Regions from separate parts of the Terrisporobacter hibernicus genome, predicted to be linked through region 3. Evidence: a T-box and tRNA genes for the amino acid it is inferred to sense, from the RefSeq annotation. Region 3 holds a T-box; the other regions hold tRNA genes.
The links. The T-box of region 3 lies ahead of pheS (phenylalanine--tRNA ligase subunit alpha). A T-box ahead of a tRNA ligase gene usually reads a tRNA of that ligase, here a tRNA-Phe.
Positions count from the first base shown of each region.

Region 1: it has a tRNA-Phe gene. The T-box ahead of pheS (phenylalanine--tRNA ligase subunit alpha) is inferred to sense a tRNA for this amino acid. The anticodon was not compared.
Region 2: it has a tRNA-Phe gene. The T-box ahead of pheS (phenylalanine--tRNA ligase subunit alpha) is inferred to sense a tRNA for this amino acid. The anticodon was not compared.

Region 1 covers NZ_CP081135.1:1,986,804-1,996,798, reverse strand. Annotated here, with positions in the region: rRNA gene rrf (5S ribosomal RNA) at 1-112, opposite strand, end outside; rRNA gene JW646_RS09965 (23S ribosomal RNA) at 251-3,149, opposite strand; tRNA gene JW646_RS09960 (tRNA-Ala) at 3,294-3,369, opposite strand; rRNA gene JW646_RS09955 (16S ribosomal RNA) at 3,480-4,978, opposite strand; tRNA gene JW646_RS09950 (tRNA-Phe) at 5,102-5,177, opposite strand; tRNA gene JW646_RS09945 (tRNA-Ile) at 5,181-5,257, opposite strand; tRNA gene JW646_RS09940 (tRNA-Pro) at 5,264-5,340, opposite strand; tRNA gene JW646_RS09935 (tRNA-Trp) at 5,377-5,452, opposite strand; tRNA gene JW646_RS09930 (tRNA-Ile) at 5,463-5,539, opposite strand; tRNA gene JW646_RS09925 (tRNA-Pro) at 5,549-5,625, opposite strand; tRNA gene JW646_RS09920 (tRNA-Ser) at 5,633-5,725, opposite strand; tRNA gene JW646_RS09915 (tRNA-Ser) at 5,733-5,821, opposite strand; tRNA gene JW646_RS09910 (tRNA-Lys) at 5,829-5,904, opposite strand; tRNA gene JW646_RS09905 (tRNA-Gln) at 5,914-5,989, opposite strand; tRNA gene JW646_RS09900 (tRNA-Arg) at 5,995-6,071, opposite strand; tRNA gene JW646_RS09895 (tRNA-Gly) at 6,082-6,155, opposite strand; tRNA gene JW646_RS09890 (tRNA-Tyr) at 6,167-6,251, opposite strand; tRNA gene JW646_RS09885 (tRNA-Thr) at 6,261-6,335, opposite strand; tRNA gene JW646_RS09880 (tRNA-Asp) at 6,353-6,429, opposite strand; tRNA gene JW646_RS09875 (tRNA-Val) at 6,446-6,521, opposite strand; tRNA gene JW646_RS09870 (tRNA-Glu) at 6,526-6,600, opposite strand; tRNA gene JW646_RS09865 (tRNA-Asn) at 6,623-6,697, opposite strand; rRNA gene rrf (5S ribosomal RNA) at 6,703-6,819, opposite strand; rRNA gene JW646_RS09855 (23S ribosomal RNA) at 6,950-9,848, opposite strand.
Region 2 covers NZ_CP081135.1:1,841,432-1,851,426, reverse strand. Annotated here, with positions in the region: rRNA gene rrf (5S ribosomal RNA) at 91-207, shown strand; tRNA gene JW646_RS09185 (tRNA-Asn) at 213-287, shown strand; tRNA gene JW646_RS09180 (tRNA-Leu) at 297-386, shown strand; tRNA gene JW646_RS09175 (tRNA-Met) at 400-475, shown strand; tRNA gene JW646_RS09170 (tRNA-Glu) at 488-562, shown strand; tRNA gene JW646_RS09165 (tRNA-Gly) at 564-637, shown strand; tRNA gene JW646_RS09160 (tRNA-Val) at 652-727, shown strand; tRNA gene JW646_RS09155 (tRNA-Asp) at 745-821, shown strand; tRNA gene JW646_RS09150 (tRNA-Thr) at 844-918, shown strand; tRNA gene JW646_RS09145 (tRNA-Tyr) at 924-1,008, shown strand; tRNA gene JW646_RS09140 (tRNA-Leu) at 1,019-1,102, shown strand; tRNA gene JW646_RS09135 (tRNA-Gly) at 1,125-1,199, shown strand; tRNA gene JW646_RS09130 (tRNA-Arg) at 1,221-1,297, shown strand; tRNA gene JW646_RS09125 (tRNA-Gln) at 1,307-1,382, shown strand; tRNA gene JW646_RS09120 (tRNA-Lys) at 1,392-1,467, shown strand; tRNA gene JW646_RS09115 (tRNA-Ser) at 1,475-1,563, shown strand; tRNA gene JW646_RS09110 (tRNA-Phe) at 1,567-1,642, shown strand; tRNA gene JW646_RS09105 (tRNA-Met) at 1,657-1,733, shown strand; tRNA gene JW646_RS09100 (tRNA-Ile) at 1,756-1,832, shown strand; tRNA gene JW646_RS09095 (tRNA-Pro) at 1,844-1,920, shown strand; tRNA gene JW646_RS09090 (tRNA-His) at 1,936-2,012, shown strand; tRNA gene JW646_RS09085 (tRNA-Lys) at 2,025-2,100, shown strand; tRNA gene JW646_RS09080 (tRNA-Cys) at 2,109-2,183, shown strand; tRNA gene JW646_RS09075 (tRNA-Asn) at 2,187-2,261, shown strand; tRNA gene JW646_RS09070 (tRNA-Leu) at 2,269-2,358, shown strand; tRNA gene JW646_RS09065 (tRNA-Glu) at 2,409-2,483, shown strand; tRNA gene JW646_RS09060 (tRNA-Gly) at 2,485-2,558, shown strand; tRNA gene JW646_RS09055 (tRNA-Val) at 2,573-2,648, shown strand; tRNA gene JW646_RS09050 (tRNA-Asp) at 2,664-2,740, shown strand; tRNA gene JW646_RS09045 (tRNA-Thr) at 2,756-2,830, shown strand; tRNA gene JW646_RS09040 (tRNA-Tyr) at 2,842-2,926, shown strand; tRNA gene JW646_RS09035 (tRNA-Leu) at 2,938-3,021, shown strand; tRNA gene JW646_RS09030 (tRNA-Arg) at 3,039-3,115, shown strand; tRNA gene JW646_RS09025 (tRNA-Gln) at 3,125-3,200, shown strand; tRNA gene JW646_RS09020 (tRNA-Ser) at 3,253-3,341, shown strand; tRNA gene JW646_RS09015 (tRNA-Phe) at 3,347-3,422, shown strand; tRNA gene JW646_RS09010 (tRNA-Met) at 3,437-3,513, shown strand; tRNA gene JW646_RS09005 (tRNA-Ile) at 3,537-3,613, shown strand; tRNA gene JW646_RS09000 (tRNA-Pro) at 3,624-3,700, shown strand; tRNA gene JW646_RS08995 (tRNA-His) at 3,736-3,812, shown strand; tRNA gene JW646_RS08990 (tRNA-Lys) at 3,825-3,900, shown strand; tRNA gene JW646_RS08985 (tRNA-Cys) at 3,910-3,984, shown strand; tRNA gene JW646_RS08980 (tRNA-Arg) at 3,994-4,070, shown strand; tRNA gene JW646_RS08975 (tRNA-Val) at 4,089-4,164, shown strand; gene JW646_RS08970 (hypothetical protein) at 4,298-4,711, shown strand; gene JW646_RS08965 (pyruvate carboxylase) at 5,094-8,528, shown strand; gene JW646_RS08960 (elongation factor G) at 8,779-9,995, shown strand, end outside.
Region 3 covers NZ_CP081135.1:2,162,998-2,172,992, reverse strand. Annotated here, with positions in the region: gene pheT (phenylalanine--tRNA ligase subunit beta) at 1-806, opposite strand, end outside; gene pheS (phenylalanine--tRNA ligase subunit alpha) at 825-1,871, opposite strand; T-box leader at 1,915-2,148, opposite strand; gene JW646_RS10770 (TrmH family RNA methyltransferase) at 2,201-2,998, opposite strand; gene JW646_RS10765 (potassium channel family protein) at 3,010-3,672, opposite strand; gene JW646_RS10760 (TrkH family potassium uptake protein) at 3,702-5,069, opposite strand; gene rplT (50S ribosomal protein L20) at 5,286-5,642, opposite strand; gene rpmI (50S ribosomal protein L35) at 5,717-5,911, opposite strand; gene infC (translation initiation factor IF-3) at 5,939-6,430, opposite strand; gene ftsH (ATP-dependent zinc metalloprotease FtsH) at 6,857-8,257, shown strand; gene thrS (threonine--tRNA ligase) at 8,304-9,995, opposite strand, start outside.

The DNA.
Region 1 (9,995 bases), 180 kb from region 3:
GCTACGTGCTACTCTCCCAGGGGGTCGCCCCCCAAGTACCATCGCCGCTCAAGAGCTTAACTTCTGTGTTCGGAATGGGAACAGGTGTATCCTCTTTGCTATAATAACCACATAAAATTCATTACACTCATATCGCCAACGATATTTCTTTGCTTTCGCTTCAGAAAAATCCGTTGCTCAAAGTGTTTTAAGTATTAACTTTTGTTAGTACTTTCAAAACTGCTAACATTTAATGTTTCCATTATTTTTTTTGGTCAAGTCCTCGACCTATTAGTATCAGTAAGCTACATATGTTACCACACTTCCACCTCTGACCTATCAACCATGTAGTCTTCATGGGGTCTTAACCTTACGGTGGGAAATCTTATCTCGAAGTAGGCTTCGCGCTTAGATGCTTTCAGCGCTTATCCTTTCCGTACTTAGCTACCCAGCTATGCCCTTGGCAGAACAACTGGTACACCAGCGGTACGTCCATCCCGGTCCTCTCGTACTAAGGACAGGTCTCCTCAAATTTCCTACGCCTGCGACGGATAGGGACCGAACTGTCTCACGACGTTCTGAACCCAGCTCGCGTACCACTTTAATGGGCGAACAGCCCAACCCTTGGGACCTACTACAGCCCCAGGATGTGATGAGCCGACATCGAGGTGCCAAACCTCCCCGTCGATGTGGACTCTTGGGGGAGATCAGCCTGTTATCCCCAGGGTAGCTTTTATCCGTTGAGCGATGGCCCTTCCATGCGGTACCACCGGATCACTAAGTCCGACTTTCGTCCTTGCTCGACCTGTATGTCTTGCAATCAAGCTCTCTTCTGCCTTTACACTCTACGTACGATTTCCGACCGTACTGAGAGAACCTTTGAGCGCCTCCGTTACTCTTTAGGAGGCGACCGCCCCAGTCAAACTGTCCACCTGACAGTGTCCCACTACCTGATTCAAGGCAGCTGGTTAGAATCCCAGTACTACAAGGGTGGTATCCCAAGGATGGCTCCACACAGACTGACGTCCATGCTTCATAGCCTCCCACCTATCCTGTACATGTAGCACCGAGACTCAATGTCAAGCTACAGTAAAGCTCCATGGGGTCTTTCCGTCCTGTCGCAGGTAACCGGCATCTTCACCGGTATTACAATTTCACCCAGTCTGTTGTTGAGACAGTGCCCAAATCGTTACGCCTTTCGTGCGGGTCGGAACTTACCCGACAAGGAATTTCGCTACCTTAGGACCGTTATAGTTACGGCCGCCGTTTACTGGGGCTTAAGTTCACTGCTTCGGTTACCCTAACAGATCCCCTTAACCTTCCAGCACCGGGCAGGCGTCAGCTCCTATACATCGTCTTGCGACTTAGCAGAAACCTATGTTTTTGGTAAACAGTCGCTTGGGCCTATTCTCTGCGGCCATGTTTCCATGGCACCCCTTCTCCCTAAGTTACGGGGTCATTTTGCCGAGTTCCTTAACAACAGTTCTCTGGCTGGCCTTAGGATACTCTCCTCACCCACCTGTGTCGGTTTGCGGTACAGGCACCTTTAACCTCGATAGAGACTTTTCTCGACAGTGTGAAATCAGCTACTTCGCTACTAAATTTCGCTCCGCATCGTACCCCAGCATTATTCAGGCGGATTTGCCTACCTGAACTGCCTCAATACTTGCCCGCACATAACCAACAGTGCGGTTAGCTTATCCTACTGTGTCATCCCATTTCTCAAACGGTTATTGGTGGTACAGGAATATCAACCTGTTGTCCATCACCTACGCCTTTCGGCCTCGGCTTAGGTCCTGACTAACCCAGGGCGGACGAACCTTCCCCTGGAAACCTTGGGTTTACGGCCTGTGGGATTCTCACCCACATCTCGCTACTCATGCCAACATTCTCACTTCTATACAGTCCACATCTCCTTACGGTAATGCTTCAATCCGTATAGAAAGCTCTCCTACCCATCATAAATGATGCCGTAGCTTCGGTAGTACGTTTTAGCCCCGGAAATTTTCGGCGCAGGATCACTCGACCAGTGAGCTATTACGCACTCTTTAAATGAGTGGCTGCTTCTAAGCCAACATCCTGGTTGTCTGTGCAATCCCACATCCTTTACCACTTAACGTACATTTAGGGACCTTAGCTGACGATCTGGGCTGTTGCCCTTTTGACTATGAATCTTATCACCCACAGTCTGACTCCCAAGCATAAGAATACGGTATTCGGAGTTTGATAGTCTTCGGTAAGTGCAATACCCCTAGGACATTCAGTGCTCTACCCCGTTTCTCTAAATCTTGAGGCTAGCCCTAAAGCTATTTCGGAGAGAACCAGCTATCTCCGGGCTCGATTGGAATTTCACCGCTATCCACAGGTCATCCCCGAGCTTTTCAACGCTCGTGGGTTCGGTCCTCCACGAAATTTTACTTTCGCTTCAACCTGCCCATGGATAGGTCGCCCGGTTTCGGGTCTACGTCAACTAACTATACGCCCAGTTAAGACTCGCTTTCGCTGCGGCTCCACACCTTAAGTGCTTAACCTTGCTAGGTAACGTAACTCGTTGGCCCGTTCTACAAAAAGTACGCAGTCACACAAATAATGTGCTCCTACAGCTTGTAAGTGTAGGGTTTCAGGTTCTATTTCACTCCCCTCCCGGGGTTCTTTTCACCTTTCCCTCACGGTACTATACGCTATCGGTCACTAGGTAGTATTTAGGCTTGGAGGATGGTCCCTCCTGCTTCCCACAGGGTTTCACGTGTCCCGTGGTACTCTGGATCATATCTAGAGTCTTATTCTTTAAACTACGTGGCTTTTACACTTTATAGCGGAGCTTTCCAACTCTCTTCGTCTTGAATAAGTGATTCTGTTATGATATGTCCGCAACCCCAGTGAAGAAAACTTCACTGGTTTGGCCTGTTCCGCGTTCGCTCGCCGCTACTTACGGAATCGAATTTCTTTCTCTTCCTCCGGGTACTTAGATGTTTCAGTTCCCCGGGTTCCCCTCGCATAGCTATGTATTCACTATACGATACTTAGACATTACTCTAAGTGAGTTTCCTCATTCGGAAATCTTGGGATCACAGTTTACGTGCAACTCCCCCAAGCTTATCGCAGCTTATCGCGTCCTTCATCAGCTCCTAGTGCCAAGGCATTCGCCCTACACCCTTAATAACTTGACCAGTTATTAATTCTTGATATTTTTAAAAGTTATCTTCTTTATATGATACATTTTTTAAGAAGTTTATCTTCTTCTTTATATAATGTCATATCACTAAATGTTATGCAGTTTTCAAAGTACTAGGTACTTAACAAGTAAGTACAAATGGTGGAGATAAACGGGATCGAACCGTTGACCCCCTGCGTGCAAGGCAGGTGCTCTCCCAGCTGAGCTATACCCCCATATGTTTTTTCAACAAAATATATTATAATCACTTTGTCGAATTTCGTCAATATTTTTTTGTAAGAGTTAAAGAACCCTCAAAATTAAACAGTAGGTTAATTCTCCCTAGAAAGGAGGTGATCCAGCCGCACCTTCCGATACGGCTACCTTGTTACGACTTCACCCCAGTTATTGATTTCACCTTCGACACTCGCTTCCCAAAAGGGTTAGCTAAGTGGCTTCGGGCGCCCCCAACTTCCGTGGTGTGACGGGCGGTGTGTACAAGACCCGGGAACGCATTCACCGCAGCATTCTGATCTGCGATTACTAGTAACTCCAGCTTCATGTAGGCGAGTTTCAGCCTACAATCCGAACTGAGAATGGCTTTAAGGGATTAGCTCGGCCTCACGACTTGGCTGCCCTCTGTACCACCCATTGTAGCACGTGTGTAGCCCTAAGCATAAGGGGCATGATGATTTGACGTCATCCCCACCTTCCTCCAGGTTATCCCTGGCAGTCCCTCTAGAGTGCCCAACTTAATGCTGGCAACTAAAGGCAAGGGTTGCGCTCGTTGCGGGACTTAACCCAACATCTCACGACACGAGCTGACGACAACCATGCACCACCTGTCACTTCTGTCCCCGAAGGAAAAATGCGATTAGGCATCGGTCAAAAGGATGTCAAGCTTAGGTAAGGTTCTTCGCGTTGCTTCGAATTAAACCACATGCTCCGCTACTTGTGCGGGTCCCCGTCAATTCCTTTGAGTTTCACTCTTGCGAGCGTACTCCCCAGGCGGAGTACTTAATGCGTTAGCTGCGGCACCGAGGGGTAACCCCGACACCTAGTACTCATCGTTTACGGCGTGGACTACCAGGGTATCTAATCCTGTTTGCTCCCCACGCTTTCGTGCCTCAGTGTCAGTTACAGTCCAGAAAGCCGCCTTCGCTACTGGTGTTCCTCCTAATATCTACGCATTTCACCGCTACACTAGGAATTCCACTTTCCTCTCCTGCACTCAAGTTTTCCAGTTTCAAGAGCTTACTACGGTTGAGCCGTAGCCTTTCACTCCTGACTTAAAAACCACCTACGCACCCTTTACGCCCAGTAAATCCGGATAACGCTAGCCCCTACGTATTACCGCGGCTGCTGGCACGTAGTTAGCCGGGGCTTCCTCCTCAAGTACCGTCATTATCTTCCTTGAGGACAGAGTTTTACGACCCGAAGGCCTTCATCACTCACGCGGCGTTGCTGCATCAGGCTTTCGCCCATTGTGCAATATTCCCCACTGCTGCCTCCCGTAGGAGTTTGGACCGTGTCTCAGTTCCAATGTGGCCGATCACCCTCTCAGGTCGGCTACTGATCGTCGCCTTGGTAAGCCATTACCTTACCAACTAGCTAATCAGACGCGGGTCCATCTCATACCGCCGGAGCTTTGATAAGAAATCCATGTGAATCTCTTATATTATCCTGTATTAGCATACCTTTCGGTATGTTATCCATGTGTATGAGGCAGGTTACCCACGCGTTACTCACCCGTCCGCCGCTCTTTACCGAAGTAAATCGCTCGACTTGCATGTGTTAGGCACGCCGCCAGCGTTCATCCTGAGCCAGGATCAAACTCTCATAAAAAAGTTGTCCATTGCTCAGACTAATCATTATCTGAATATCTGGCTTGGTTTGTTTGTTGTTTCAGTTTAATTCTTTAAGAATTAATTTATTGTTAACCTACTGTTTAATTTTCAAAGTTCTTTGTGGTGCCCAGAGGCGGAATCGAACCACCGACACGGGGATTTTCAGTCCCCTGCTCTACCGACTGAGCTATCTGGGCAAATGGTGGGCCTAGCTGGACTCGAACCAGCGACCTCACGCTTATCAGGCGTGCGCTCTAACCACCTGAGCTATAGGCCCTAATTTTGGTCGAGGTGAAGGGACTCGAACCCCCGGCCCCATGGTCCCAAACCAAGTGCGCTACCAAACTGCGCTACACCTCGAAGTATAAATTAGTAAAATACTTTTTAAAATTTTTCTGGCAGGGGTGGAGGGACTCGAACCCCCGGCGCACGGTTTTGGAGACCGACGCTCTACCAACTGAGCTACACCCCTATATTAAATATGGTGGACCATCAGGGACTCGAACCCCAGACCTACCGGTTATGAGCCGGGCGCTCTAACCAACTGAGCTAATGGTCCATATTATTCTGGTCGAGGTGAAGGGACTCGAACCCCCGGCCCCATGGTCCCAAACCAAGTGCGCTACCAAACTGCGCTACACCTCGTAAAAACTGGCGGAGAAGGAGGGATTCGAACCCTCGCACCGGTTTAATCCAGCCTAATCCCTTAGCAGGGGATCCTCTTGAGCCACTTGAGTACTTCTCCATGTTTTTGGCGGAGAGGGTGGGATTCGAACCCACGGTGCCGTTAAGCATCACTGGTTTTCAAGACCAGCTCCTTAAACCACTCGGACACCTCTCCAGGTTAATGGTGACCCATCGGAGATTCGAACTCCGGACACCTTGATTAAAAGTCAAGTGCTCTACCGACTGAGCTAATGAGTCATGTTTATATGGCTGGGGATGCAGGACTCGAACCTACGCATGCATGAGTCAAAGTCATGTGCCTTACCGACTTGGCTAATCCCCAGTATATGGTGAGCGCACAGGGATTCGAACCCCGGACACACGCCTTAGAAGGGCGTTGCTCTATCCAGCTGAGCTATGCACCCATATTTTAAATGGAGCGGGTGAAGGGGATCGAACCCTCACAGCCGGCTTGGAAGGCCGGAACTCTACCATTGAGCTACACCCGCATATATTTCTTTGGTGGAGGATGGTGGATTCGAACCACCGAAAGCATCGCTAACAGATTTACAGTCTGCCCCCTTTGGCCGCTCGGGAAATCCTCCTAAGAATTTTGGAGCTGGTGATAGGAATCGAACCTACAACCTGCTGATTACAAGTCAGCTGCTCTACCGTTGAGCCACACCAGCATAGTGTTAAATATTTATGGCGACCTGGAAGGGGTTCGAACCCTCGACCTCCAGCGTGACAGGCTGGCATTCTAACCAACTGAACTACCAGGCCGCATTTATATGTTTAATGGTGGGACCAACAGGGCTCGAACCTGTGACCCCCTGCTTGTAAGGCAGGTGCTCTCCCAGCTGAGCTATGGTCCCGTAATGGTGACTCATAGGGGAATCGAACCCCTGTTACCGCCGTGAAAGGGCGGTGTCTTAACCGCTTGACCAATGAGCCATATTATTTTAATTTTGTTCTTTGGCTCCAAGGGAGGGACTCGAACCCTCAACCTATCGGTTAACAGCCGAGTGCTCCACCGTTGAGCTACCTTGGAACATCACGTGGCTACGTGCTACTCTCCCAGGGAGTCGCCCCCCAAGTACCATCGCCGCTCAAGAGCTTAACTTCTGTGTTCGGAATGGGAACAGGTGTATCCTCTTTGCTATAATAACCACATAATTTTAACTGTTTCTTTAGACAAGAATTATAATAACATTTATGTATATAATTGTCAACTTTTTTACTGCATTTTTTTGAAAATTTAATACTTTCAAAACTGCTAACATTTAATGTTTCCATTATTTTTTTGGTCAAGTCCTCGACCTATTAGTATCAGTAAGCTACATATGTTACCACACTTCCACCTCTGACCTATCAACCATGTAGTCTTCATGGGGTCTTAACCTTACGGTGGGAAATCTTATCTCGAAGTAGGCTTCGCGCTTAGATGCTTTCAGCGCTTATCCTTTCCGTACTTAGCTACCCAGCTATGCCCTTGGCAGAACAACTGGTACACCAGCGGTACGTCCATCCCGGTCCTCTCGTACTAAGGACAGGTCTCCTCAAATTTCCTACGCCTGCGACGGATAGGGACCGAACTGTCTCACGACGTTCTGAACCCAGCTCGCGTACCACTTTAATGGGCGAACAGCCCAACCCTTGGGACCTACTACAGCCCCAGGATGTGATGAGCCGACATCGAGGTGCCAAACCTCCCCGTCGATGTGGACTCTTGGGGGAGATCAGCCTGTTATCCCCAGGGTAGCTTTTATCCGTTGAGCGATGGCCCTTCCATGCGGTACCACCGGATCACTAAGTCCGACTTTCGTCCTTGCTCGACCTGTATGTCTTGCAATCAAGCTCTCTTCTGCCTTTACACTCTACGTACGATTTCCGACCGTACTGAGAGAACCTTTGAGCGCCTCCGTTACTCTTTAGGAGGCGACCGCCCCAGTCAAACTGTCCACCTGACAGTGTCCCACTACCTGATTCAAGGCAGCTGGTTAGAATCCCAGTACTACAAGGGTGGTATCCCAAGGATGGCTCCACACAGACTGACGTCCATGCTTCATAGCCTCCCACCTATCCTGTACATGTAGCACCGAGACTCAATGTCAAGCTACAGTAAAGCTCCATGGGGTCTTTCCGTCCTGTCGCAGGTAACCGGCATCTTCACCGGTATTACAATTTCACCCAGTCTGTTGTTGAGACAGTGCCCAAATCGTTACGCCTTTCGTGCGGGTCGGAACTTACCCGACAAGGAATTTCGCTACCTTAGGACCGTTATAGTTACGGCCGCCGTTTACTGGGGCTTAAGTTCACTGCTTCGGTTACCCTAACAGATCCCCTTAACCTTCCAGCACCGGGCAGGCGTCAGCTCCTATACATCGTCTTGCGACTTAGCAGAAACCTATGTTTTTGGTAAACAGTCGCTTGGGCCTATTCTCTGCGGCCATGTTTCCATGGCACCCCTTCTCCCTAAGTTACGGGGTCATTTTGCCGAGTTCCTTAACAACAGTTCTCTGGCTGGCCTTAGGATACTCTCCTCACCCACCTGTGTCGGTTTGCGGTACAGGCACCTTTAACCTCGATAGAGACTTTTCTCGACAGTGTGAAATCAGCTACTTCGCTACTAAATTTCGCTCCGCATCGTACCCCAGCATTATTCAGGCGGATTTGCCTACCTGAACTGCCTCAATACTTGCCCGCACATAACCAACAGTGCGGTTAGCTTATCCTACTGTGTCATCCCATTTCTCAAACGGTTATTGGTGGTACAGGAATATCAACCTGTTGTCCATCACCTACGCCTTTCGGCCTCGGCTTAGGTCCTGACTAACCCAGGGCGGACGAACCTTCCCCTGGAAACCTTGGGTTTACGGCCTGTGGGATTCTCACCCACATCTCGCTACTCATGCCAACATTCTCACTTCTATACAGTCCACATCTCCTTACGGTAATGCTTCAATCCGTATAGAAAGCTCTCCTACCCATCATAAATGATGCCGTAGCTTCGGTAGTACGTTTTAGCCCCGGAAATTTTCGGCGCAGGATCACTCGACCAGTGAGCTATTACGCACTCTTTAAATGAGTGGCTGCTTCTAAGCCAACATCCTGGTTGTCTGTGCAATCCCACATCCTTTACCACTTAACGTACATTTAGGGACCTTAGCTGACGATCTGGGCTGTTGCCCTTTTGACTATGAATCTTATCACCCACAGTCTGACTCCCAAGCATAAGAATACGGTATTCGGAGTTTGATAGTCTTCGGTAAGTGCAATACCCCTAGGACATTCAGTGCTCTACCCCGTTTCTCTAAATCTTGAGGCTAGCCCTAAAGCTATTTCGGAGAGAACCAGCTATCTCCGGGCTCGATTGGAATTTCACCGCTATCCACAGGTCATCCCCGAGCTTTTCAACGCTCGTGGGTTCGGTCCTCCACGAAATTTTACTTTCGCTTCAACCTGCCCATGGATAGGTCGCCCGGTTTCGGGTCTACGTCAACTAACTATACGCCCAGTTAAGACTCGCTTTCGCTGCGGCTCCACACCTTAAGTGCTTAACCTTGCTAGGTAACGTAACTCGTTGGCCCGTTCTACAAAAAGTACGCAGTCACACAAATAATGTGCTCCTACAGCTTGTAAGTGTAGGGTTTCAGGTTCTATTTCACTCCCCTCCCGGGGTTCTTTTCACCTTTCCCTCACGGTACTATACGCTATCGGTCACTAGGTAGTATTTAGGCTTGGAGGATGGTCCCTCCTGCTTCCCACAGGGTTTCACGTGTCCCGTGGTACTCTGGATCATATCTAGAGTCTTATTCTTTAAACTACGTGGCTTTTACACTTTATAGCGGAGCTTTCCAACTCTCTTCGTCTTGAATAAGTGATTCTGTTATGATATGTCCGCAACCCCAGTGAAGAAAACTTCACTGGTTTGGCCTGTTCCGCGTTCGCTCGCCGCTACTTACGGAATCGAATTTCTTTCTCTTCCTCCGGGTACTTAGATGTTTCAGTTCCCCGGGTTCCCCTCGCATAGCTATGTATTCACTATACGATACTTAGACATTACTCTAAGTGAGTTTCCTCATTCGGAAATCTTGGGATCACAGTTTACGTGCAACTCCCCCAAGCTTATCGCAGCTTATCGCGTCCTTCATCAGCTCCTAGTGCCAAGGCATTCGCCCTACACCCTTAATAACTTGACCAGTTATTAATTCTTGATATTTTTAAAAGTTATCTTCTTTATATGATACATTTTTAAGAAGTTTATCTTCTTCTTTATATAATGTCATATCACTAAATGTTATGCAGTTTTCAAAGTACTAGGTACTTAACAAGTAAGTACAAATGGT
Region 2 (9,995 bases), 320 kb from region 3:
AGCAGTTTTGAAAGTACTAAAACTTTCAAAAAATAAAAAGTTGACAATGTATTAAATAAATGTTATTATAATACTTGTTCAACAAAAAGATGTGGTTATTATAGCAAAGAGGATACACCTGTTCCCATTCCGAACACAGAAGTTAAGCTCTTAAGCGGCGATGGTACTTGGGGGGCGACCCCCTGGGAGAGTAGCACGTAGCCACGTCATGTTCCAAGGTAGCTCAACGGTGGAGCACTCGGCTGTTAACCGATAGGCTGAGGGTTCGAGTCCCTCCCTTGGAGCCAAGAAAGTATGCCGAAGTGGCGGAACTGGCAGACGCACAGGACTTAAAATCCTGCGAAACTTATACTTTCGTACCGGTTCGATTCCGGTCTTCGGCACCATACTTTTTAATATCGCGGAGTGGAGCAGTTGGCAGCTCGTCGGGCTCATAACCCGAAGGTCACAGGTTCGAGTCCTGTCTCCGCAACCATTTAAATATTGTGGCTCATTGGTCAAGCGGTCAAGACACCGCCCTTTCACGGCGGTAACAGGGGTTCGATTCCCCTATGAGTCACCATGCGGGTGTAGCTCAATGGTAGAGTTCCGGCCTTCCAAGCCGGCTGTGAGGGTTCGATCCCCTTCACCCGCTCCATTTAAATTTATCCCGGGACCATAGCTCAGCTGGGAGAGCACCTGCCTTACAAGCAGGGGGTCACAGGTTCGAGCCCTGTTGGTCCCACCATAAAAACATACAAATGCGGCCTGGTAGTTCAGTTGGTTAGAATGCCAGCCTGTCACGCTGGAGGTCGAGGGTTCGAACCCCTTCCAGGTCGCCAAAATACTTCTTATAAACACTATGCTGGTGTGGCTCAACGGTAGAGCAGCTGACTTGTAATCAGCAGGTTGTAGGTTCGATTCCTATCACCAGCTCCAAACATGGAGGATTTCCCGAGTGGCCAAAGGGGGCAGACTGTAAATCTGTTAGCTGTGCTTTCGGTGGTTCGAATCCACCATCCTCCACCAAAAGAAGTATGCGGATGTGGCGGAATTGGCAGACGCACTAGACTTAGGATCTAGCGCCATTGGCGTGGGGGTTCGACTCCCTTCATCCGCACCACTTTTTTAACTATACCTAGTATGCGGGAATAGTTCAGTGGTAGAGCGCAACCTTGCCAAGGTTGAAGTCGCGAGTTCGAATCTCGTTTCCCGCTCCAAACAAAACAAACAATATATGTGGGTGCATAGCTCAGCTGGATAGAGCAACGCCCTTCTAAGGCGTGTGTCCGGGGTTCGAATCCCTGTGCGCTCACCACTTATATATTGGGGATTAGCCAAGTCGGTAAGGCACATGACTTTGACTCATGCATGCGTAGGTTCGAGTCCTGCATCCCCAGCCATATAAATATGACTCATTAGCTCAGTCGGTAGAGCACTTGACTTTTAATCAAGGTGTCCGGAGTTCGAATCTCCGATGGGTCACCATTAACTTGGAGAGGTGTCCGAGTGGTTTAAGGAGCTGGTCTTGAAAACCAGTGATGCTTAACGGCACCGTGGGTTCGAATCCCACCCTCTCCGCCAGATGCCCAGATAGCTCAGTCGGTAGAGCAGGGGACTGAAAATCCCCGTGTCGGTGGTTCGATTCCGCCTCTGGGCACCATATTTAAATATTGTGGCGGTATAGCTTAGTTGGCTAGAGCGTTCGGTTCATACCCGAAAGGTCACAGGTTCGACTCCTGTTACCGCTACCATTTAAATTTTAATAATAAACGTGGACCATTAGCTCAGTTGGTTAGAGCGCCCGGCTCATAACCGGTAGGTCTGGGGTTCGAGTCCCTGATGGTCCACCACTTTTTTAGTTCGAGGTGTAGCGCAGTTTGGTAGCGCACTTGGTTTGGGACCATGGGGCCGGGGGTTCGAGTCCCTTCACCTCGACCACTTTTATCAATTATGGTGGGTATAGCTCAGTTGGTTAGAGCGCCAGATTGTGGCTCTGGAGGCCGTGAGTTCGAATCTCATTATCCACCCCATAAAAAATATATGACTCATTAGCTCAGTCGGTAGAGCACTTGACTTTTAATCAAGGTGTCCGGAGTTCGAATCTCCGATGGGTCACCACTAAATATGGCGACATGACCAAGTGGCTAAGGTAGAGGACTGCAACTCCTTCATCCCCAGTTCGAATCTGGGTGTCGCCTCCATATTCCAAGGTAGCTCAACGGTGGAGCACTCGGCTGTTAACCGATAGGCTGAGGGTTCGAGTCCCTCCCTTGGAGCCAAGAAAGTGCCGAAGTGGCGGAACTGGCAGACGCACAGGACTTAAAATCCTGCGAAACTTATACTTTCGTACCGGTTCGATTCCGGTCTTCGGCACCAATTTTGCGAGACAAATGAGTAAGCGCAAAAAAAGTAAATGACATATGAATGGCTCATTGGTCAAGCGGTCAAGACACCGCCCTTTCACGGCGGTAACAGGGGTTCGATTCCCCTATGAGTCACCATGCGGGTGTAGCTCAATGGTAGAGTTCCGGCCTTCCAAGCCGGCTGTGAGGGTTCGATCCCCTTCACCCGCTCCATTTAAATTTATCCCGGGACCATAGCTCAGCTGGGAGAGCACCTGCCTTACAAGCAGGGGGTCACAGGTTCGAGCCCTGTTGGTCCCACCATAAAAACATAAACGCGGCCTGGTAGTTCAGTTGGTTAGAATGCCAGCCTGTCACGCTGGAGGTCGAGGGTTCGAACCCCTTCCAGGTCGCCATTTGATTTTATCTAAGCTGGTGTGGCTCAACGGTAGAGCAGCTGACTTGTAATCAGCAGGTTGTAGGTTCGATTCCTATCACCAGCTCCATTTATATATGCGGAGGATTTCCCGAGTGGCCAAAGGGGGCAGACTGTAAATCTGTTAGCTGTGCTTTCGGTGGTTCGAATCCACCATCCTCCACCAACTTAAAGTACGCGGATGTGGCGGAATTGGCAGACGCACTAGACTTAGGATCTAGCGCCATTGGCGTGGGGGTTCGACTCCCTTCATCCGCACCACTTTTATTTTATAATGTGGGTGCATAGCTCAGCTGGATAGAGCAACGCCCTTCTAAGGCGTGTGTCCGGGGTTCGAATCCCTGTGCGCTCACCACTTATATATTGGGGATTAGCCAAGTCGGTAAGGCACATGACTTTGACTCATGCATGCGTAGGTTCGAGTCCTGCATCCCCAGCCATATTAAATTAGCAACTTAGTGCTCACTAGATAGAGCATAAAGGAAACTATAAGGAGAGGTGTCCGAGTGGTTTAAGGAGCTGGTCTTGAAAACCAGTGATGCTTAACGGCACCGTGGGTTCGAATCCCACCCTCTCCGCCAATAGCGCCCAGATAGCTCAGTCGGTAGAGCAGGGGACTGAAAATCCCCGTGTCGGTGGTTCGATTCCGCCTCTGGGCACCATATTTAAATATTGTGGCGGTATAGCTTAGTTGGCTAGAGCGTTCGGTTCATACCCGAAAGGTCACAGGTTCGACTCCTGTTACCGCTACCATTTGAATTTTAATAATATAACGTGGACCATTAGCTCAGTTGGTTAGAGCGCCCGGCTCATAACCGGTAGGTCTGGGGTTCGAGTCCCTGATGGTCCACCACTTTTTAGTTCGAGGTGTAGCGCAGTTTGGTAGCGCACTTGGTTTGGGACCATGGGGCCGGGGGTTCGAGTCCCTTCACCTCGACCATCAACTAAAAAATAAAACTAGTGCATTAGATTATGGTGGGTATAGCTCAGTTGGTTAGAGCGCCAGATTGTGGCTCTGGAGGCCGTGAGTTCGAATCTCATTATCCACCCCATAAAAAACATATGACTCATTAGCTCAGTCGGTAGAGCACTTGACTTTTAATCAAGGTGTCCGGAGTTCGAATCTCCGATGGGTCACCAATATAAAAAGGCGACATGACCAAGTGGCTAAGGTAGAGGACTGCAACTCCTTCATCCCCAGTTCGAATCTGGGTGTCGCCTCCATTTAAACATGCGCCTATAGCTCAACTGGATAGAGTGTCTGACTACGAATCAGAAGGTTGGGGGTTCGAGTCCCTCTGGGCGCACCACTTATTAATAAAAATCCCGGGACCATAGCTCAGCTGGGAGAGCACCTGCCTTACAAGCAGGGGGTCACAGGTTCGAGCCCTGTTGGTCCCACCAATTATCCTCTAGTTAACAAACTAGAGGTTTTTTAATATATAAAATAAGTTATAAATATTATTGCTTTAATAAAAAATAAAATTAATTAAAAAAATAGAGATCTTTTATATAAAAAATTAAGGAAGGTGTTATTATGTATATTATATTTGGAGAAGAAATAGTAGATAGTGAAGAAATAAAGAAAATAATTGAAGAAAATAGTAATTTTAAAGTAGATAGAGATATGTGCAAGGGAACAAAAAGAGAAGATGTTGTAGCATATCAACTAAGTATACCAGTAAAAGTATTAAATGAAAAATTAGATAAAGATTATGACTTAGATGAAATGAGCGAAGAAGATTTATTTGAAGAATATATAAATTTATCAGAAGAAATGTCTATATCACTACAAGATTTTATGCCAAAGCACTCTTTAGTAAACTCTATATCTTACAAATGGGATAATTCATCGGACGTAGTTAAAACAGTATTTACTATGGCATATATAGGATTAGGTCAATTAAAGTTAAATGATGTATCTAGAAGACTACTAAATGAGTTAGACTAGAAATACTTTTGGCAGTTTTTAAATAAATAGAACAAAATATAAATGGTTTGATAAGTACCAAAATTCAAAGTAATGAAATAATGCATAAATTAATATAATAAGTAAGATAAATCCATGTTTATTAATATAAAATAAATATGGATTTATTTTTTTATAAGTGAATATTTATTCATGACAATCGGAATATTTTAGAAAAGTATGATAAAAATATTCTATTTTTACTTAATTAAGAAATAGAGATTTGCCAAAACACAAAATATATTTACCTGTTTTTATGAATTTGTATTAATTATTAAGAAACTCTTTCATAGGGGTTCAAAAATAAAGTTTTATGGACTATAATCTTTAATATTACAACTTAAATATGGAAAAGGGGGATAATATGCTTAAAAAATTTAAAAAAGTACTAGTAGCTAATAGAGGAGAAATTGCTATAAGAATATTTAGAGCATGCCATGAATTAGGAATTAAAAGTGTTGGGATATATAGTAAAGAGGATAAATACAGTTTATTTAGAACAAAAGCGGATGAATCTTATTTAATTGGGAAAGACAAAGGACCTATAGAGGCGTATTTAGATATAGATGGAATTATTGAGCTTGCCAAAGCCAAAAATGTAGATGCCATACATCCAGGGTATGGTTTCTTAGCGGAAAATCCAGAGTTTGTAAGAAAATGTGAAGAGAACGGAATTACATTTATAGGTCCGTCTGCTGAGATAATGGAAAGAATGGGTGACAAAATAAATTCTAAAAAAGTTGCTCATAGTGTTGGAGTAGGAACTATACCTGGAGTAGAAAAAGTAATTAAAAGTGTTGAACAAGCAAAAGAAGTTGCAGACCTTATAGGGTATCCAGTAATGATAAAAGCCTCTAATGGTGGAGGTGGTAGAGGTATGAGGGTAGTTTATGATGAAAAAAACTTAGCCCTTGAATATGAAACAGCATGTAGTGAGTCAAGAAAGGCATTCGGAGCAGATTTAATTTTTATAGAAAAATATATAGAAGATCCTAAACATATAGAGGTTCAAATACTGGGAGACAAGCATGGAAACTTAGTTCATTTGTATGAAAGAGATTGTTCAGTACAAAGAAGACATCAAAAAATAATTGAATATGCACCAGCATTTTCTATAGATAAAAAAATAAGAGATGAAATTTGTGAAGATGCAGTTAAAATAGCTAAAGAAGTAGAATATGTAAGTGCAGGAACATTAGAGTTTTTAGTTGACAGCAAAGGTAATCATTACTTTATAGAAATGAATCCTAGAATTCAAGTTGAACATACAGTAACAGAAGAGGTTACAGGAATAGATATTGTTCAAAGTCAAATTCTTGTAGCTGAAGGATATAGCTTAGATAGTAAAGAGATCGATATAAAGTCACAAGAGGATGTAACAATAACAGGATATGCTATACAATGTAGAATTACAACTGAGGATCCTAAGAATAACTTTATGCCTGATACAGGAAAAATACAAGTATATAGAACTGGATCGGGTGCAGGAATTAGGCTAGATGGTGGAAATGGTTGTGCGGGATTTAGCATAAGTCCATATTATGATAGTTTATTAGTAAAGACTATATCTTGGGATAGAACATTTGAAAGAGCAATTAATAAGACTGTTAGATCTATAAATGAACTTAGGGTTAGAGGTGTAAAAACCAATATTGGATTTTTAGTTAATGTTTTACAAGATCCTATGTTTAGAGCTGGTAGATGTAGTACTAAATTTATAGATGAACATCCTAGATTGTTTAAGATAAAAGAAAGTAAAGATAGAGGAACTAAGTTACTTCAGTTTATAGGTGATGTTATAGTAAATGAAAACAAATGTATACCTAAACCTAAGTTTGAAACATTACATCAGCCAAGGATAATAACTGAAAGAGTGCCAAAGGTAGAGGGTAGTAGAGTTCAGTTTGAAAAATTAGGAAAGAAAGCATATATTGAAAAAATAAAAAATGAAAAGAAATTATTATTAACAGATACTACAATGAGAGATGCGCATCAATCTCTTATAGCAACAAGATTTAGAACTTACGATTTATTACAAGTCGCTAAAGAAACAAATGAGTACCAAAAAGATTTATTTTCACTAGAAATGTGGGGAGGAGCTACATATGATGTGGCTTATAGGTTCTTGAAAGAATCCCCATGGAGAAGGTTACAAAAACTAAGAGCAGAAATACCAGATATAATGTTCCAAATGTTATTTAGAGCATCTAATGGTGTGGGATATACAAATTATCCTGATAATGTGATAGTAGATTTTATAAAAGAATCAGCTTATCAAGGAATAGATGTTATAAGGATATTTGATTCATTAAACTGGGTTGAAAATATGAAATTGTCTATAGAAGCAGGACTTGAAACTGGAAAAATAGTAGAAGGTACAATGTGTTACACAGGAGACATATTAAACCCTAATAAGTCAAAGTATAACTTAGAATACTATATAAAAATGGCTAAAGAGTTAGAATCTTTAGGTGTAGATATAATTTGTATAAAAGATATGGCAGGTCTTTTAAAACCGTATGCTGCACATACTTTGATTAAGTCTTTAAAGGAAAATGTTAAGACACCTATTCACCTACACACTCATGATACAAGTGGAAATGGTGTGGCAACATGCTTAATGGCAGCACAAGCAGGTGTAGACATAGTAGATGCTGCATTACAAACTATGTCAGGTCTAACAAGTCAACCATCTTTAAATGCCATAGTAGAAGCTTTAAAACATACAGAAAGAGATACTAATATTGATTTATATGGATATGAAGAGCTATCAAGTTACTATGGGGATTTAAGACAAATTTATAAAAAATTCGAAAGTGGCATGAGCACTTCTTTCGCTGAAATATATGAATATGAAATGCCAGGAGGACAATATTCAAATCTAAAAGCCCAAGCTGATAGCTTTGGATTAGGAGATGATTTTGATACTCTTAAGGTAAACTACAAAGAGGCGAATCAAATAGTTGGAGATATAATTAAAGTTACACCATCTTCGAAAGTTGTAGGGGATTTAGCAATATTTATGACAAAGAATAAATTAGATAGAGGAAATATTATTGAAGAAGGTAAAAAATTATCATTCCCAGATTCAGTAGTAGATTACTGTAAAGGTATGATAGGTCAACCAGAAGGTGGAATACCAAAAGATTTACAAGAGGTAGTACTAAAAGGTAAAGAAGCCATTACTGTAAGACCTGGATCATTAATACCAGCAGCTAATTTTGATAAAGACAAAGATTATTTGAATGAAAAATTCGATATGAGATCAAACATAAGAAATATACTAAGCTATGAATTATATCCAAAAGTATATGAAGAATATTTAAAACATTTACAAGGATATAATGATATTTCTAAACTGGAAAGTGATGTATTCTTTTATGGTCTTGGCATAGGTGAAGAGTGTGATGTGGAAATAGAAGAAGGAAAAATGCTAACTATTAGTTTAAGAAATATAGGCGATGTAAAAGAAAATGGATATAGAACAATAGTATTTGATTTAAATGGAATGCATAGGGAAGTAGAAATAAAGGATAATAACTATGCAGGAAGCATTAAACAAGTAGAAACTGCTGATATGGATAATCCTTTACAAATAGGGGCTAGTATTCCTGGAAAGGTAATAAAAGTTCTTGTTAAAGAAGGAGATGAAGTGGAAGAGCATCAACCATTAATTGTTATAGAAGCTATGAAAATGGAAACTAATATAGTATCGAAAATAAATGGAAAAATAAAATCTATCCAAGTTAAAGAAAATGAAATGGTTTGTGATAAACAACTATTAATGACATTAGAATAGAATAATAATAAATTAAAAAACTCTAAAGTAGAGTAAATAACTGCTTTAGAGTTTTTTAATTCAAAAAAAGAGGAAAAATACACATGTGTGTAGAAATATATTTTAAATCCAAGGGAGAGAATGTCAAATTATTTTCTCTCGAAATAAGGTAATCGTATCTTACATAATTGGGAATATTATACATGTAAATAGTATAAAATTATTTATAACACTTGATAATTTTATATAATTAAAAAAGGTAGGTGCTAATATGAAAGTCTATGATAGTAACGATTTAAGAAATGTTGCAATACTAGGACATAGTGGATGTGGGAAATCTAATTTAATTGATGCTCTAGCATACACTACAAATATTTCAAAAAAGATGCCTAAGTTATCTGACAAAGTAAACATGACTTACAGTATAGGACTAGCTCCCATAGAATACAACGGTATCAAATATAATTTATTAGACACACCAGGATATTTTGATTTTAGCGGTGAAGTAATTTCTTCTTTAAGAGCAAGTGATGCAGCTATTATAGTAATAGATGCAACTTCTCCAATACAAGTTGGAACTGAAAAATCACTAGAATTAACTGAAAACATGCCAAAGATAATGTTTATAAATAAAATAGACAATGAAAAGGCAAGATATAAAGATGCAATAGAAATGTTAAGAGAAAAATATGACAATAAGATAGTACCAATGATAAGCCCTATATATAAAGATAAACAATTTGTTAAATTACATAATGTATTAGAAAACTTGGATGACGATTTAGATGGAGAATTCAAAGAGCAAGTTTCAAGTGTTAAAGAAGCTTTAATGGAACATATTGCTGAAACTGACGATGAAGTTTTAGATAAGTATTTTAATGGAGAAGAATTAACTCCAGAGGAAATACAAAAAGGAATAATAATAGGAATACAAAGTGGTGATATAATACCTGTAATATGTGGATCTACAATAAATAATATAGGTTCACAAGAGATACTACAAACTATAGGTTCATATATACAACCAAAAGCTATTGAAAAAGAAAATCCTTTAAGAGCTTTAGTATTTAAAACAATGGTTGACCCATTTATGGGAAAATTATCTTACATAAAAATAGTTGAAGGAAAAATGAAAAAAGATACTGAAGTAATTAATATAAATAAAGATGTAAAAGAAAAAATTGCGAATATATATACAATGAAAAATGGAGAGTTAGAAGAAATAGATTGTGCTAATGCAGGTGATATAGTTGTAGTTACAAAAATAAATTCTCTACAAACAGGAAATACGATAGCACAAAATTCAAACGCTTCCCTATTAGAAGCGGCTATTTTACCAAAACCACAAATATATTTCTCTGTAGTACCAAAAAATAAAGGTGAAGAAGACAAAATAGGAGCTTCATTAAATAAAATATCAGAAGAAGACCCTACTATACACTGGTATAGAAACCCAGAAACTAAGCAAACGTTAGTTGGTGGGCAAGG
Region 3 (9,995 bases):
TGACCTTGTTCTAACATTACAAAATTTGTTATATCAACTATATTGTTTATTGGTCTAACACCAGCTTCTATAAGTCTTCTTTGCATCCAATATGGAGATGGCTCTATTTTAACATCTTTAACTATTCTTGCTCCATATCTTGGACAAAGCTTAGGACTTTCAATTTTCACTTCAAAATCTATATCTTCATCACAAGCTTTTACTTCTATTTCAGGATATTTTATTTTTTGCCCTATAGTAATAGCTGCTTCTCTAGCTATACCTATCATAGATCTACAATCTGGTCTATTTGCTGTTAATTCGAAGTCTATTATTGCATCATTTAATCCTAGAAATTCTTTTATGTCTTGACCTATTACTAGGTTTTCCATATCATTTAAAATGTATATTCCATCTTTACTTCTTTCGTTAACAAGGTTCTCGTCTATTCCTAATTCTTCAGCACCACATAACATTCCGTGAGATGCTTCTCCTCTTAATTTACCTTTTTTTATTTTTATTCCTCCAGGTAATGTAGAGTTAACTTTAGCTACTGGTACAAAGTCACCTTCTAAAACATTTTTTGCTCCTGTACATATTTGTACAAGCTCTTCTTCTCCAACATTAACTTGACAAACTACAAGTTTATCAGCATTTGGATGTTGTGTTATTTCTTTTATTTGACCTACTACAACATTACTTATTTCTTCGCCTAAAAATTCTACTGTCTCAACCTTCGTTCCAGTCATAGTCATTTTATCAGCAAATTCAACTGTATCCATATCTATATTAACGTAATCTCTTATCCATTTTACAGGTACTAACATTTTATTTTCCTCCTTTTATTAAAATTGATCTAAAAATCTCATATCATTTTCAACTAACAGTCTTATATCATCAATTTCGTATTTAAGCATTGCAAGTCTTTCAACACCCATACCGAAAGCAAATCCACTATAAACTTCTGGGTCTATTCCACAGTTTCTAAGTACGTTTGGATGAACCATACCTGCTCCTAGTATTTCTATCCAACCCTCACCTTTACACATTTGACATCCCTTACCTCCACATTTGAAGCAAGTAACGTCTATTTCTGCACTTGGTTCTGTGAATGGGAAGTTGTGTGGTCTAAATTTCGTTCTTGTATTGTCTCCAAATAACTTTTTAACAAATAACTCTAAAGTTCCTTTAAACTCCGCCATGGTTATGTCTTTTCCAACCACTAATCCCTCTATTTGGTGGAACATTGGTGAATGAGTTGCATCTAATGAGTCATTTCTGAAACATCTACCTGGAGATATTATTTTTATTGGTAATTCTTCACTTCTCATTGTTCTAACTTGAACTGGAGACGTTTGAGTTCTAAGTAACAATTCATCATTGAAATAGAATGTATCTGTTATATCTCTTGAGGGGTGATTCTTAGGTGCATTTAGTGCATCGAAGTTATTTTCTACTGTTTCAACTTCTGGGCCTTCTGCTACTGAGAATCCTATTCCCATAAATATTTCAGTAACTTCGTCTATTATTTGAGTTATTGGATGTCTTTTCCCAACTTTAAAAGTTTTTCCTGGCATAGTAACATCTATTACTTCCTCAGCTAACTTTTTGTTTAAATCAATTTTTTTAATCTCTTCTTTTTTTGTATTTATTTCATTTTCTATAGCTTCTCTTACTTCATTTGCTATTTTGCCTATTTCTGGTCTTTCCTCAGCAGATAATTTGCCCATACCTTTTAATATTGCAGTAAGTTCACCCTTTTTACCAGAGTACTTTACTCTAAGGCTATCTAATTCTTCCATTGAACAAGCCACTTTAATTTCACTTAAGGCTCTTTCTTTTAAGCTTATTAATTGTTCTTTCACTTTTTTCACCCTTTCATATATTTTCATAATATTTTACTTTCATTGCAATAAAAAAAGCCCTTCATCCCTATCTAGGGACGAAAGACTGTTATTCGCGGTACCACCCTAGTAGTTTAATAATATAAACATATTAATAAACCACTCAACAAAACTTAACGCGTTCAACGTTAAAGCCTACTGATTTCTGTTCAGCTTTAATGCTCCAGAGTGAACTTCTTATAAATACTTAGTAAATACTCACAGCATATGTATTTTTCTCTTGCCTAAGTTAAATTATAATACTTTTCTCTATCATAGCTTTTTTATATATAGTTTTTGTACAATTATAACATACTTAATATTGTATTTTCAACATATTAAGCTAAACTTTTTTTAATTTCATACATTAATATGGCTGACGATATAGCAGCATTTAAGGATTCTGCATTTCCATAAATAGGTATTTTTACTAATGTATCTGATTGATTTGTTAATTCATCATTAACGCCATTAGCTTCATTACCTATTACTAAAGCTGTTCTCTCATAATATTTTATTTCGTGATAGTAATTGTCAGTATTAAGGTAGCTAGAAACTATTTTAAAATCCTTTGATTTTAATTCTTGCAAACATTCTTCTTGAGTACAATGTATGATTTTCATGTCAAAAATGGAACCCATTGTTGACCTAATTACTTTTGGATTGTATATATCTACACAACCTTTTAATGCAATTATTGTGTCTACACCTGCTGCATCTGCTGTTCTTATTATCGTTCCCATATTACCTGGATCTTGTATTCTATCTAATATTAATACAAATTTATCTTCATGATTAATATTATGCTCAATTTTTTTCTCTCTAAACCTAATCACACCTAAAATACCTTGTGTATTTTCTGTGTCTACCAACTCTTTAAATATTTTATTAGTAGTTTTAAATACTTTAATATTCTTTTCTTCTAATATATTTAAAAAGTTTTTATATTCTTTTTTTTCTTCAAAAACTTCATTTATAAATACATAATCTAAATCTGCATTACATTCTATTGCTAAAGTTAGAATTCTATATCCTTCTATTATATACTTTGATTCTTTTTGTCTATTTTTACTTTTTAATAATGATTTTGTATACTTAACTTTTTCATTATCTTTACTACTTATATTTATAGGCATTTTATATTCTCCTATTTTGAGTTTTTGTCTTTAGCAACAATAGCGCTTATATTACTATTTTTTCCTATTACTACTAAAATGCTGTTTTCTTGTAGTTGCTCTTGAGGTGAAGGAATAACATTTATGTTGTCTCCATCTTTAATAGCCAAAATTGTAATTTCGTATTTTGCTCTTAAATCAAGTTCTACTAGAGTTTTACTTATCCATTTATTAGGTGTTACAATTTCCATTATAGAGTATTCTGGATCTAATTCTATATGGTCCAATATATTATCTGATACTAAGTTATGAGCAACTCGTATTCCCATATCTCGTTCTGGGAATACAACTCTGTCTGCACCTATTTTGTATAAAACTTTAGCTTGTAATTCATCTTTAGCCTTACATACTACTTGCTCTACACCCATTTCCTTTGCTATAAGAGTAGCCATTATAGATGCTCTTATATCTGATCCTATTGCTATTATAGCCACATCAAAATTACCTAATCCTAAAGATCTTAAAGCATATTCATCTGTAACGTCTACTGCAGCTACATGAGTAACTTTATCCGATAAATTTTGAATTATTTCTTCACTTTTATCTATAGCCATAACTTGATGGCCTAATAAATTCATAGTTGTGGCAAGAGATGAACCAAACCTTCCACACCCTATAACTATATATTGTTTCATAACTTTTCATCCTTTCAAGCTTATAATTATTATCCTACTATTATCTTTCCTTCTGCATATCTAACTTTTGATTTTATTTTTTTACTTCTAGAAAGTAATGCTATGAAAATAGTAAGTGATCCTACTCTTCCTGAAAACATTAATATCATTATTATTATTTTCCCAAATGCTGTTAGTGTAGGAGATCCTCCTAGACTTAATCCTACTGTAGCAAATGCAGATACTACTTCAAAAGCTGATTCAAGCAATGAAAATCCTGGACTTACTATAGTAAGCATTAATGTACCAAATAGTGCTACAAATACACCTATAAAGAAAATACCTAAGGATTTTCTAACTGTTGTGCTACTTATTCTTCTTTGATAAACTTCTATATCTTCTTTGCCTAAAATAAATGATTTTACTGTTAAAAATAAAGTAGCAACAGTAGTTGTCTTCAAACCTCCACCCGTTGATGCTGGAGATGCACCTATAAGCATTAAAATTATCATTAAAAATAGTGTACTTTCTTTTAGTAAAGTTAAATCTATAGTACTGTATCCAGCTGTTCTAAGTGTTACTGATTGGAATAATGAGGATAATAATTTTTCCTTCATGTTAAGTCCACCTAGACTTCCTTTATTATTAAACTCTACAATAAATATAAATAAAAATCCTATGGCAATAAGTATTGCAGTAGTGTTTATAACTATTTTAGAATGTACGTTTAATTTAGAGTATTTTTTATTATTTATTACATCTAATAAAACAGGAAAACCTATCCCTCCAAGGATAATTAACCCACAGATTACAAGGTTTATTAATGAGTTATCAACATAATACATTAAAGATGAGTATTCCCCCGATATTGGTCCCATTAAGTCAAACCCCGCATTACAAAATGCTGATATGGAATGAAATATACTGTACCATATACCTTTTATTAATCCTAATTTAGGTATAAATACCATGGATAGCAATAAAGCTCCTGTACCTTCGATAGCAAAGGTCATCATAATTATGTATCTCGTAAGTTTTACAAGACCTGATAAGTCTCTTTGATTTAGTGATTCTTGTATTAGTAATCTTTCTCTTAAATTTATTTTCTTTCCTGTTAATAGAGAAAACATGGTTGCCATGGTCATAAATCCTAATCCGCCAATTTGAATTAAGCTTATTATAACAAGTTGCCCAAATTCATTCCAGTAAGTGCTTGTATCTACTACAATCAATCCTGTAACACATACAGCAGAAGTGGATGTAAATAATGCATTTAAAAGTCCGACACTCTTACCACTCTTTGCAGCTATGGGTAAATTTAATATAAGTCCACCAAATAATATTACTACCCCAAATCCTATAACCATTACTTGTGCTGGTTCCATAGTGTTTGCTTTTATAAGTAGTTTTTTTAGCATGGTTTTCAATTCTGTCTACCCCTCCTTTATTTATAAGAATTTCAACTATCACATTATTATAAAACAATTACTAGTTAATAACAACATTATACTATATTAATTATTTTTAACCTTTTATATTATTATTCTAGCAATTTAGCATATCTATACAAAAAAGCACCTATAAACGACTATTGTCTCTTATAGATGCTTAGTATTCATTATAATATGAAGCTATTAAGCTAATTTAGCTTTAGCAACTTCTACTAATTTAGTAAATCCTTGTGGATCATTTATTGCCATTTCAGATAACATTTTTCTGTTAACTTCAACACCTGCTAATTTTAATCCATTCATTAATCTTGAATAAGATATTCCATTCATTCTAGCAGCTGCATTTATTCTTTGTATCCAAAGTTTTCTGAAGTCTCTCTTCTTTAACTTTCTACCTATATAAGCATTCTTTAATGCTTTCATTACGAAATTGTTAGCTGGTCTATATAATTTGCTTCTAGATCCTCTGAATCCTTTTGCAAGTTTTAACACTTTTTTATGCTTCTTACGAGCGTTCATCGCTTTTTTTACTCTTGCCATGTTCATGACCTCCTTTATTCTTATGTGTGTTGTCTTTTTTTCGATTCTATTACTTAAGTTTAATTAATTACTTCTTAGTATGGTAATAATTGTGCTATTCTTTCAGCATCACCTTTAGTAACGATAGCAGATTGTCTTAAGTTCATTTTAGTTTTAGCTGATTTCTTAGTTAATATATGACTTTTGAAAGCTTTAGCTCTCTTTAATTTTCCGCTTCCAGTTTTCTTAAATCTTTTAGCTGCTCCTCTATGAGTTTTCATTTTTGGCATGATAAATTCCTCCTCTCAGTTAATCATCTATTTTTTTGGATCTATAATTACAACCATGTTATTCCCTTCAAATGCAGGGGCTTTTGTTGGTTCTCCAAACTCTTTAACTATATCAATAAATTTAAGCATAACTTCTTTACCGATATCTTTATGTCCAAGTTCTCTTCCTCTAAAACGAAGTTCAACTTTTACTTTATCTCCTTTTTTAAGGAATTTTATAGCATTATTAGCTTTTGTATTTAAATCGTTAGCCTCAATACCTGGTCTAAGTCTTACTTCTTTAACTGTTATAGTTTTTTGATTTTTTCTAGCTTCTTTTTCTTTTCTAGATTGTTCATACTTATACTTACCATAGTCCATCATTTTACAAACGGGTGGGTTAGCATTTGGTGATATCTTCACTAAATCTAAATTTTTGCTATTTGCTATAGCTTGGGCTTCCCTAGAAGACATAATACCTAACTGCTCTCCAGTTTCTGAAAGAACTCTTAATTCCTTATCTCTTATTTGATCATTGATTGATAATTCTTTGCTAATTGTAGGACACCTCCAAAATTTTTATATAAAATAAAAAGCGAATGATTGAATATCATCCGCTATATAAGTCAAAATTACACTTAGTTTATCAAATACACATAAACTAAACTTATATTAACCTTACTAACCTGTGGCGTAAGGCGAGAACGGACTTCTTCTTGTTTTACTAATTATTTTTGTAGTTTTAATCACTACTCCATATAATATACGCTTCTTTGAGTTATTTGTCAACTATTTTTTTATATTTTTTTCTATAATATTAAATTTACAGTTTTTCTGTTTCTAAGCTCTCTTTTATGACAATACTGTTAATGTAAAAGTTTATTTTTTTAATTTTTTATAATAAATTTTTACATCTTTGGAAAATATAAAGTAAGTAATAATTATATCCCTCAAAGGTGGTTTAATATGAACATTATAAATAATTTTTTGAAAAAAATCAATAATCCAGTTCCTGTATTTGCTCAAACAAAACTGGAAAAAGAAAACTGCACTGAAGATCATAGTAGCAGCAAACCCAAAACCACATTTAGAGATGTGGCAGGACTTGATGAAGTAAAAGAAGAATTATTCGAAGTTGTAGACTTTATGAAGTCTCCTGACAAATATATAAAAATGGGTGCAAAAATACCAAAAGGAATACTATTTTATGGTCCTCCTGGTACAGGAAAAACACTTCTAGCATCTGCTGTTGCCGGAGAAACAGATTCATCCTTCTTTAATGTAACAGGTTCTGAATTTGTTGAAAAATACGTTGGTGTAGGTGCTAAAAGAGTAAGAACTCTTTTCGAAAAAGCTAGAAAAGAAGCTCCAAGCATTATATTTATTGATGAAATTGATGCCATAGGAGCCAGAAGACATTCTGAAAGTAACAACGAAAAAGATCAAACACTAAATCAACTACTTGTAGAAATGGATGGATTTAATAAAGATGATAATATTATAATAGTCGGTGCAACAAATAGACTGGATTTATTAGACGAAGCTTTATTAAGACCTGGACGATTTGATAGACATATACGTATCAATTCTCCTAACTATAATAGTAGATATGAGATTTTAAAGGTTCATACAAATAATAAACCATTACATAAAGACGTTGATTTAAAGTTATTAGCTCGTAAAACTCATGGTTTTAATGGTGCACATTTAGCGAATATCGCTAACGAAGCTGCTATATTTGCAGTAAGAGACAATAGTAGCGAAATAAGTAATTATCACTTTGACAAAGCAATAGAAAGAGTGATTGCTGGTATAGAACAAAAGAACTCTGTATTAATTGAAAAAGAAAAGAAAATTGTTTCTTACCATGAAGCTGGCCATGCTTTAGTCAGCAATATTGTAAATATTTGTCCTATACAAAAAATCTCTATCGTTCCACGTGGGGAAGCTCTAGGATATGTGCTTCAACTTCCAGATGAAGATAGATATATTTACACAAAAGAAGAATTAATAGGAAAAATCAAAATATTACTAGCTGGAAAAGCTGCTGAAGAAATTATATTTAACCATTTATCTACAGGAGCTAAAGATGACTTAAAGAAAGTTACTGACATTGCAGATCAAATGGTTTGTGAATATGGTATGAGCAAATTAGGTTTTATGACAATAGAAGGCAACTCAAAATCTTTTATGTCACAACAAATTCAAAAAGAAGCAAATCAAATTGTTGAACAGTGCTATAAAGAAACTTTAAAATTATTAAAAGAAAATATAAATGATTTACACATTGTTGCTAATCACTTATACGATAAGGAAACTATGACTTTAGAAGAATTGCAATCATTGATTCAAAAAGAACCTTGCTAGAAATAAAAATAACCTAGGATTTATATCCTAGGTTATTTTTTATTAATTATTGTTCAACTATATTAACTCTTTCCTCATCTTCTTTTACTACCATAGATACGAAATCATTTAAGTTCATACTTCCCATTTCGCCTTTATCTCTTGATCTAACAGCTACTTGATTTTCTGCAGCTTCTTTTTCTCCTACAACTAACATATAAGGTACTTTTTGAAGTTGCGCTTCTCTTATTTTGAATCCTATTTTTTCTGCTCTATCATCCATATCAACTCTTACACCTGCATCAAATAAAGCTTTTTTAACCTCATTTGCATAGTCCATGTATTTGTCTGATATAGGTAGTATCTTAACTTGAGTTGGAGCTAACCATACTGGGAATTTGCCTGCATATTGCTCTATTAATATTCCTATAAATCTTTCTATACTTCCAAGAGCAACTCTGTGTATCATAACAGGTCTATGTTTTTCACCATCTTGTCCAATATATGATATATCAAATCTTTGAGGTAATTGCATATCTAATTGGATAGTACCACATTGCCATGTTCTTCCTAAGCAATCTTTTAAGTGGAAGTCTATTTTCGGTCCGTAGAATGCCCCATCACCTTCATTTAGTACATACGGTAAGTTTAATTCTTCTAAAGCTTCTCTTAAACCATTTTCAGCAGTTTCCCACTCTTCATCAGTACCCATAGAATCTTCTGGTCTAGTAGATAATTCTAAGTGATATTCAAATCCAAATGTTTTGTAAACACTGTCTATTAGTTTTACAACACCTTTTATTTCGTCTTTTATTTGTTCTGGTAACATGAATATATGTGCATCATCTTGAGTGAAAGCTCTAACTCTCATAAGGCCATGTAAAGCCCCTGATAACTCATGTCTATGAACCCTACCTAGTTCAGCAACTCTCATAGGGAAATCTCTATAAGAATGTGGTTTTGCTTGATAGAATAACATACCACCTGGACAGTTCATTGGTTTTATAGCAAAATCTTGTTCATCTATTTGAACTGTGTACATATTTTCTTTATAGTGGTACCAGTGTCCTGAAGTCTCCCATAAGTGTCTATTTAATATGATTGGAGTCTCTATTTCCACATATCCATCTTGTCTATGTATTTCTCTCCAATACTTTAATAAAGCATTTTTAAGTTCCATTCCTTTTGGTAAGAATAGAGGGAATCCTGGTCCTTCTTCTGGTATAAAGAATAAATCTAATTCTTTACCTAATTTTCTATGGTCTCTTTTCTTAGCCTCTTCTAATAAATGTAAGTATTCTTCTAAATCTTTGTTCTTTTCAAAAGATATACCATAGATTCTTTGAAGCATTTTGTTCTTTTCGTCTCCACGCCAATAAGCACCTGCTACACTAAGTAATTTAACAGCTTTTACTTTTTTAGTAGATAATAAGTGTGGTCCTCTACATAAATCAGTGAAATCACCTTGTTTGTAGAATGATATTATTTCACCTTCTGGTAAGTCGTTTATTAACTCTTCTTTGTATATTTCACCATTTTCTTTAGCCCAAGCTAAGGCTTCTTCTTTTGGTAATTCAAATCTTTCAAGCTTTTGATCTTCTTTAGCTATTTTTTTCATTTCTGCTTCAAGTTTTGCAAGATCTTCCATAGTTAATCTTTCTTCTAAGTCTATATCATAGTAGAATCCATTTTCTATGCTTGGTCCTATTGCAAATTTAGCATCAGGATATAATCTTTTTATAGCTTGTGCTAGCATATG